2 regions of the Flavimobilis sp. BM9 genome follow, and region 2 is predicted to be linked to the other one. Evidence: predicted binding sites of a transcription regulator. Region 2 holds the regulator's gene; the other holds the start of a gene.
What was found. Region 2 encodes HspR, which represses chaperone genes until heat shock. Its sites were predicted from a motif close to AAGTTGAGTCNNNNNGACTCAACTT; they were not measured.
Positions count from the first base shown of each region.

Region 1: the regulator HspR is predicted to act here: its motif matches at 1,720-1,744, upstream of clpB (ATP-dependent chaperone ClpB).

Region 1 covers NZ_JBZEMO010000004.1:37,075-41,484, forward strand. The annotation lists gene AC4F3Q_RS08025 (MrpF/PhaF family protein) at 1-149, shown strand, start outside; gene mnhG (monovalent cation/H(+) antiporter subunit G) at 146-652, shown strand; gene AC4F3Q_RS08035 (alpha/beta hydrolase) at 678-1,646, opposite strand; gene clpB (ATP-dependent chaperone ClpB) at 1,794-4,410, shown strand, end outside.
Region 2 covers NZ_JBZEMO010000002.1:75,763-80,172, forward strand. The annotation lists gene AC4F3Q_RS04405 (sigma-70 family RNA polymerase sigma factor) at 1-201, opposite strand, end outside; gene AC4F3Q_RS04410 (hypothetical protein) at 343-1,083, shown strand; gene AC4F3Q_RS04415 (DUF1540 domain-containing protein) at 1,192-1,491, opposite strand; gene AC4F3Q_RS04420 (heat shock protein transcriptional repressor HspR) at 1,652-2,059, opposite strand; gene AC4F3Q_RS04425 (DnaJ C-terminal domain-containing protein) at 2,076-3,077, opposite strand; gene AC4F3Q_RS04430 (nucleotide exchange factor GrpE) at 3,171-3,752, opposite strand; gene dnaK (molecular chaperone DnaK) at 3,749-4,410, opposite strand, start outside.

The sequences.
Region 1 (4,410 bases), on a different contig from region 2:
TCGAACGTGCGGCCGAACGTGCGGCCGAGCTCGAGGCGGCTGAGGGGGCGACGGGCGACGCGACGATCGGCCACGCCGACACCATCTTGTCGTCCGGCGAGGACACCGCCGAGAGCGAGCCCGCCCCTGACGACGGAGGTGCGCGATGACCTGGGACGGCGTCTTCGACGTGCTCTCGGCCGTCTGCCTGCTCGCCGGAGCGTTCCTGTCGTTCGCAGCAGGCGTCGGCGTGCTGCGCTTCCCCGACCTGCTCGCGCGCATGCACGCCGCGACGAAGCCGCAGGTGCTCGGGCTGATCCTCGTCCTGCTCGGCCTCGAGCTGCGGCTGCGGACGTGGGACGTGCTGCTCGTCGTCGTGCTCGTGACGCTCTTCCAGATGCTCACCGCGCCCGTGTCCGCGCACATGGTGGGCCGCGCCGGATACCGCACGGGCAAGGTCCGCACGGACCTGCTCGTGCTCGACGAGCTGACGAGCGACCTCGACGAGGCGCGCACGCTCGCACGCGAGCACGAGCTCGCGCAGCTCGCGGCGGAGCGCGCCGCGCACGCGGGCGACGACGTCGCGTCACCCGGCCCCGTACACGACGCCCCGGCGGGCGCCGGGGACGGCGCCCTGCCGGGCGACGGGTCGCAGGAGGACCCGCGGCCGTGAGCCGGTGCGCCCAGACGCCCCCGGGTCAGCTCGCGGGCACGCGCGTGTCGAGCCAGTCGAGGACGGTCGTCAGGTAGGTGGTCCGGGCGGGCTCGGGCGAGAGCGCGAGGTCGTGGGCGCCGTCGGCGATCTGCTCGATCGTGACGTCGGCGCCGAGCTTCGGCGCTCGCGCGAGGATCTGCTCGACGGACAGGACGGAGTCCGTCGTCACGAGCCGGTCGTGCTCCCTCTTGTGGTCGCCCGTCTCGGTCGACGTGCACACGAGCACGGGGCAGTCGATCGACAGGCCGCGTGCGACGCGGTCCTGGTACCGCCTCACCGAGGCGAGCCACCCGGCGCGCACGGGGAATCCCTCGTGCGGCTTCCACGTGAGCTCGTAGTCCCACTCGCCGCCCGAGCCCGAGTGCAGGGCCCGCCCGTAGTGCGGTGCGAGGTGCCCGACGACGGTGCGCGGGGCGACGTGCGAGAGCGCCTTGATCGCGGCGGTGCCGACCGTGCGGTTGAACGCGTTCTCGTTGAGGTCGAGCCAGGGGCTGTTCAGGACGAGGGCGTCGAGGACGCCGGGGCGCGCGTTGGCCCACATCGCGCCGATCAGACCGCCGGTCGAGTGGCCGAGGACGACGAGGTGCCCGTGGTGCTCCTCGCCCGTGATGATGTGCACCGCCTCGTCGATCTCGGGGGCGTGCTCGACGAGGTCCCGCACGAGGTTGGGTGACTGGCCCTCGCGCAGGGAGCGTCCGTACTTGCGCAGGTCGAGGGCGTAGAAGTCCCAGCCGCGCGCTGCGAAGGCGGCGGCGAGGTGCGGGTGGAAGAAGTAGTCGACGAAGCCGTGCAGGTAGAGGACGGCCCGATGGTGCCGTGGGCCGTCGGCTGAGCGCACGAGGGTCGCTTCGACGGGCCCTTCCTCGTCGGCGCCGAGATGGATCGTCCGTGCGCGCCACTCGTCGCCGAGGACGTCAGGCGACCAGGGATCGCGTGCAGGTGGTGTGTTCACGGGTTCTCCTCGCAGGCGACGGTGCCGGTCTTCTCGATCCTGCCAGGAAGGTCGCCCGACGGATAGCGAAGTGAACTTGAGCGGAATAGACTCAACTTCAGGGTGGTTCTCACAGTCATCAGAGTTTTCGCTGGTCAAGGAGAAACGATGGACGCGAAGTTCACGACGCTGGCGCAGGACGCGCTCAGCGAGGCGATCCAGACGGCGACCGCCGCAGGCAATCCTGAGGTCGAGCCGATCCACATCCTGGCGGGCCTCGTCGGTCAGGCCGACGGCGTCGCGCCTCAGCTCCTCGTCGCCGCCGGTGTCGACGCGGCCGTCGTCGGCAGGGACGTGCGCAAGGCCCTCGTCGAGCTCCCGTCCGCGACGGGTGGCGGCGTCGCCCAGCCTGCCCTCGCTGACGCCACCAAGCGCCTCATCAACGCAGCGCGCACCGAGATGCAGGCCCTCGGAGACGAGTACGTCTCGACCGAGCACCTCCTCATCGCCGCCGCCGAGGTCGCCTCCTCCGCGGCGACGCTCCTGCTGCGCGCAGGCGCGACGCCCGACGCGCTGCGCGCCGCCCTGCCCGCCGTCCGCGGCAACACCAAGGTCACGACGCCCAACCCGGAGGGCACGTACAAGTCGCTCGAGAAGTACGGCGTCGACCTGACGGCCGCCGCGAAGGAGGGCAAGCTCGACCCGGTCATCGGCCGCGACAGCGAGATCCGCCGCGTCGTCCAGGTCCTCTCGCGCCGCACCAAGAACAACCCCGTGCTCATCGGCGAGCCCGGCGTCGGCAAGACGGCGGTCGTCGAGGGCCTCGCACAGCGCATCGTCGCTGGCGACGTGCCCGAGTCGCTGCGCGGCAAGCGCATCGTGTCGCTCGACCTGCCCGCGATGGTCGCGGGCGCCAAGTACCGCGGCGACTTCGAGGAGCGCCTCAAGGCCGTGCTCTCCGAGATCAAGGAGTCCGACGGCGAGATCGTCACGTTCATCGACGAGCTGCACACCGTCGTCGGCGCGGGCGCCGGCGGCGAGGGCGCGATGGACGCGGGCAACATGCTCAAGCCCATGCTCGCCCGCGGCGAGCTGCGCCTCGTCGGCGCGACGACCCTCGACGAGTTCCGCGAGCACATCGAGAAGGACCCGGCGCTCGAGCGCCGCTTCCAGCAGGTGTACGTCGGCGAGCCGTCCGTCGAGGACACGGTCGCGATCCTGCGCGGGCTGAAGTCCCGCTACGAGGCGCACCACCGCGTGACGATCTCCGACGGCGCGCTCGTCGCAGCCGCCACGCTCTCCGACCGCTTCATCAGCGGCCGCCAGCTCCCCGACAAGGCGATCGACCTCGTCGACGAGGCCGCGAGCCGCCTGCGCATGGAGATGGACTCGTCGCCGGTCGAGATCGACACGCTGCGCCGCGTCGTCACGCGCCTCGAGATGGAGGTCATGGCGCTCGAGCAGTCGGACGACGAGGTCGACACTGCGCGCGCCGACGACCTGCGGGCGCAGCTCGCCGACCGGCGCGAAGAGCTCGCGGCGCTCAACGCGCGCTGGGAGACGGAGAAGGGCGGCCTCAACCGGGTCGGCGACCTGCACAAGAAGCTCGACGAGCTGCGCTCCGACGCGGACCGTGCCGAGCGTGAGGGCGACCTCGCGACGGCGTCGCGCATCCGGTACGGCGAGATCCCCGAGCTCGAGCGCGAGATCGCGGAGGCCGAGCAGGCGCAGCGCGCCGCGGTCCCGGACCCCGACGCAGGCCAGGAGGTCGAGCTCGCGCAGGAACGGCCGCCGAAGCTCGTGGGCGACAAGGTCGACGCGGCCGAGATCGCTGAGGTCGTGTCCGCGTGGACGGGCATCCCCGCAGGGCGGCTGCTTCAGGGCGAGAGCCAGAAGCTCCTGTCGATGGAGCAGACGATCGGCGCGCGCCTCATCGGGCAGACGGCCGCCGTCGCGTCCGTGTCCGACGCGGTGCGCCGCTCGCGCGCCGGCATCAACGACCCGGACCGTCCGATCGGCTCGTTCCTCTTCCTCGGCCCGACCGGCGTCGGCAAGACGGAGCTCGCGAAGTCCCTCGCGGACTTCCTGTTCGACGACGAGCGGGCCATGGTCCGCATCGACATGTCGGAGTACGGCGAGAAGCACTCGGTCGCGCGCCTCGTCGGCGCGCCTCCCGGCTACGTCGGCTACGAGTCGGGCGGGCAGCTCACCGAGGCGGTGCGGCGCCGGCCGTACTCGGTCGTGCTGCTCGACGAGGTCGAGAAGGCGCACCCGGAGGTCTTCGACATCCTGCTGCAGGTGCTCGATGACGGTCGGCTGACCGACGGTCAGGGCCGCACGGTCGACTTCCGCAACACGATCCTCGTGATGACGTCGAACCTCGGCTCGCAGATGCTCGTCGACCCGCTCGTCGCCGAGGGCGACAAGCGTGAGGCGGTCATGTCAGCGGTGCGCACGCACTTCAAGCCCGAGCTGCTCAACCGTCTCGACGACGTCATCGTGTTCGACCCGCTGACCATCACCGAGCTGAGTCAGATCGTCGACATCCAGGTGCGGGCGCTCGCGGCCCGGCTCGCGGAACGCCGCCTGACGCTCGACGTGACAGACGCGGCTCGCGAGTGGCTCGCGCTCGAGGGCTTCGACCCGGCGTACGGCGCGCGGCCGCTGCGCCGCCTCGTGCAGCGCGAGATCGGCGACCGGCTCGCGCGGGCGCTGCTCTCCGGCGCGATCGGCGACGGCGACGCGGTGCGCGTCGACCGCGGCCCGGAGGGGCTCACGGTGGCGC
Region 2 (4,410 bases):
CACCTGGAGGATCTTCTCGAAGGCCCCCGCGACGACGTCGTCCGCGTCTGCAGGCGGCACGTAGCGCTGCGCGACCCTACGCGCAGCCTCCTCGTGCCGCTCGTAGAGCACGCCGAAGGCCGCCGTGTCGCCCTGTCGCACGGCGGTGATCAGCTCGGCGTCACTCGCGACCCCGTCCGGGACCCGCGTCACGTCACTCATGTGGCTCCCCCGCCCATCTGCGGTGATCACACCGCACCCCAGGAATGTTGCCATGCCGCAGGCAGGAAGTCGCGGGACGGTCCTTCACAAAGGTCACCGAAAGCCGCGTCATGATCTGCGAGCACACCCCTCTCATCACTCGTGACCCACACGCGTGAGCCCTTCGACCCGCAGGACGCCGTCCTGCGGGGCTGGCGCACGGCCTCGCTCACCACGGTCTGGCGACACGGCGACGACTGGGCGCACCCGGCCGCGGAGGCTCTCGTCGAGGCGCTCGAGTCGGGTGTCGACCCGACCCCGGCCGCACAGCGGCTCGGGGCTGCGCGCGCCGAGCGTGGCAGCGACATGGCCGAGACGCTCGACGACCTCGGCTGCCTGTACGACACCCTCGGGTTCGACGCGCCGCTCGACGTCACCCGGGCGGTCGCCGTCGGCTGGGCCGAGGCACAGGAGGCGACGGCGGCGTCGCAGTCGTCGACCGACCCGCTCACCGGCCTGCGCACCCCCGCGTACCTGACCGCACGTCTCGAGGAGACGTTCACCGCCGCCCCGGCGCCGTGGTGCCTGCTCGTGCTCGACGTCGCGACCGAGGGCGGCCACCGACTCGACCAGATCCGCGTCGGTGCGCTCGTCGGGGCGGCGCTCGCACGGATGCTCGGGCGCTACCACCCGACGGCGCAGCTCCGCCCAGGACTCTTCGCGATCATGACGCAGCGCGACGACGCGCTGCCGACGACGGTCGAGGACGTCCGGAAGCTCATCATCGGACTCACGAGCGTCGTCGGCCCTCGATCGATGCGGTCCCCCGCCCGGCTGTGGGTCGAGCGGCTGCCCGCCGACCCTGCCGGGTGCGCGGGGTTGCTGAGCTCCTTGCGGAGTTGATTCGGGGGAATTTCCGCAAGGCACACCACGGGGCCATGGCGGCGACGTCATGGCCCCGTGGCATCCCTCGATCCGCCCCTCCCGCGGTACGGCGGGCAGGAGGTCTGGTCAGGCCGGCGAGTAGGTGAGGCAGTCCGCGTGGTGCGTACCGCCTGCGCCGATACGCACGGACTCGGCGTTGCACTCGAGGTGGTCGTTGTGGCTGCACTCCGCGCGCTGGCACGCCCCGACGGCGGCGACGACGCGCGAGAGCCCGCCCTTGACGTCGAGCGGGATGAACGTGGCGCACGAGGCATCGCCCGCGTTCCCGGCGATCGTGATGGCCCCGGCGTGGCAGCCGTCGTGGTTGTAGGAACAGCCGGCGATCGTGCACTCGCTGACCGGTGGCATCTCCAGCATGGCGCTCATGGGTCTCTCCGACTCTGTCCGACTTCGCCTGACTGCTCTTCTTGCTGACGATAGGCCTGGATCAGGGCGTTGTACAGAGAGGCGAGCCTTACCAGATCCGCAGGATTCTGCGGAATTTGCGCACCGCGCCCTTGTGTAATTGTGCGCGGGGATCTGACGCTCAGCCCCGGGGCCGCCACACGACAAGCGCTCCCGACGTGCGCACGCGCGCCTGCCGCTTCCCGCGCGGAAGAGCCACGATGTCACCGGTCGCGTCCGCGGCGAACACCCGGTGCCCGGCCTCGGTGGCGGACGCCAGGGCGCGCAACCGCTCGCGGAGCGCGTGCACCTCGTCCTGCAGGTCGAGGATGCGCATGATGCCCGCAAGGTTGATGCCCTCTTCCTGGCTGAGCTGCTGCACGGTGCGCAGCCGCTCGACGTCGCGCGCGCTGTAGCGCCTTCCGCGGCCGGCCGTCCGGCTCGGGACGACCAGTCCGAGGCGGTCGTACTGCCGCAACGTCTGCGGGTGCATGCCAGCGAGCTCGGCGGCTCGCGAGATCGGGAAGATCGGGCGGTCGGCGACGTCCATCACGGCCTCCGGGCGGTCATTCCTGCGCGCGGGCCAGGAGGTCCGCGCGCACGCTGCGACCCTCGCCTGCGGTCGCCTCGGCGAAGGCCTCGACGGCCTTGCGCGCGACCGCGTCGAGCTTCTGCGGCACCACGACGGTGACCGTGACGAGCAGGTCGCCGGTCGCCTTCGCGGTGCTGACACCGCGGCCCTTGACGCGCAGCGTCCTGCCCGACGGCGTACCCGCAGGGACCTTGACCCGCACGGTCTGCCCGTCGAGGGTCGGGACGTCGATCGTCGCGCCCAGCGCGGCCTCGTCGAACGTGACGGGCAGCGTCATGCGCAGGTTCGCGCCGTCGACCGCATAGACGGGGTGCGGCGTGACCTTGACCGTGATGTTGAGGTCACCTGCGGGAGCGCCGCCCGTACCAGGGCGGCCCTTGCCGCGCAGGCGGATCTTCTGGCCGTCGCGCACGCCCGAGGGGATGCGGGTCGTGACGGTGCGGCCCTCGACGTCGAGGGACACGGTCGCGCCCTCGACGGCGGAGCGGAAGGACAACGTGGTCGTCGCGTTGATGTCGGCACCCTGCTGGGCGCGCGTGCCACGGAAGCCCGCGGGGCCGCGACCGCCACCGAACAGCCCGCCGAGGATGTCCTCGAACCCGCCACCCGTGGAGGAGTTGGCGCCCGGGAAGGGCGTCGTGCGCGCACCGCCGCCTCCGCCGCCGAACATGCCGCCGAAGAGGTCCTCGAAGCCGGCGGCACCGCCGGCGCCACCGGGCCCCGCGGCGAAGCGGGCGCCGCCGCCCATCGCCCGGACGGCGTCGTACTGGCGGCGCTGCTCCGGGTCGGAGAGCACGGCGTACGCCTCGCCGATCTCCTTGAAGCGCGCCTCGGCCTTCGTGTCACCGGCGTTCTGGTCCGGGTGGTGCTGGCGCGCGAGCTTGCGGTAGGCCTTCTTGATCGCTGCAGCGTCAGCGTCCTTCGCGACGCCGAGGCTCGCGTAGAAGTCCTTCTCGAGCCAGTCCTGTCCGGTCAACAGCGGTCACTTCCTTCTGTCAGGTCTGTCATGAGGGTACGGCCTGCGTCGCGGCCGAGCCGCGGCGCAGGCCGTCACCGTTCGTCGTGCTCGTCAGTGCTGTGGTCCGACGACGGCCACCCGAGCGGCGCGCACGACACGCTCGCCGATCTTGTAGCCCGGCTCGACGACGAACTTGACGGTCGTCGTCTGCGCCTCCGCGGACTCCTCGTGCATCAGCGCGTCGTGGAAGTTGGGGTCGAACTCGTCCCCGACCTCGCCGAAGCGTGCGATCTCGAACTTGGCCAGCGTCCCGTCGAGCTTGTCGGCGATGGCCGCGAACGGCCCCTCGAGCTCGCCGGCCTGCCTGGCCCGGTCGATGTCGTCGAGCACGGGGAGCAACGACGCGAGCACGTCCTCGATCCCCTTGACCCGAGCGGCCTCCTGGTCACGCAGGGCCCGGTTGCGGTAGTTCGTGAAGCTCGCGCGCTCCCGCAGCAGGTCCTCGAGGCGCTCGTCGGCGACCTTCTGTGCCGCGGCGACCGCGTCGTCCTCGAGGGACGACGCGTCGTCGGGCACCTGGATGTCGACGTCGGCGTCCGCGTCAGCGGGCGTCTCGGCGTTCGCCTCGCGCGGCTCGCCCGTCTCCGGGTCGATCCGGCGCTTGTCCGTGAACTCGAACGGGGACTCGGTCACTTGGACTCGTCCTCGTCCACGATCTCAGCGTCGACGACGTCGTCGTCCGACGTCGCCTCGTCGGCCGCCGGGGCACCCTCGGCGCCCTCGGTCGACTGCTGGGCGTAGAGCGCCTCGCCGATCTTCTGGGCGACCGTGCTCAGGTGCTCCTGCTTGGCCTTGATCTCGGCGATGTCCTCGCCCTCGAGCGCCGTCTTGAGCTCGGCGACAGCGTCCCCGACCTCCTTCTTGACGTCGTCCGAGAGCTTCTCGTCGTTGTCCTTGAGGAGCTTCTCGGTCGAGTAGGCGAAGCCCTCGGCCTGGTTGCGGGTCTCAGCGTCCTCGCGGCGCTTCTTGTCCTCGGCCGCGTGCTCCTCGGCCTCCTTGACCATGCGGTCGATGTCCTCCTTCGGGAGGGCAGAGCCACCCGTGATCGTCATCGACTGCTCCTTGCCCGTGCCGCGGTCCTTCGCGGACACGTGCACGATGCCGTTCGCGTCGATGTCGAACGCGACCTCGATCTGCGGCATGCCGCGCGGGGCGGGCGCGATGCCGGTGAGCTCGAAGGTGCCGAGCGGCTTGTTGTCCCGGGCGAACTCACGCTCACCCTGGAAGACCTGGATCAGCACGGACGGCTGGTTGTCCTCGGCCGTCGAGAAGACCTCGGAGCGCTTCGTCG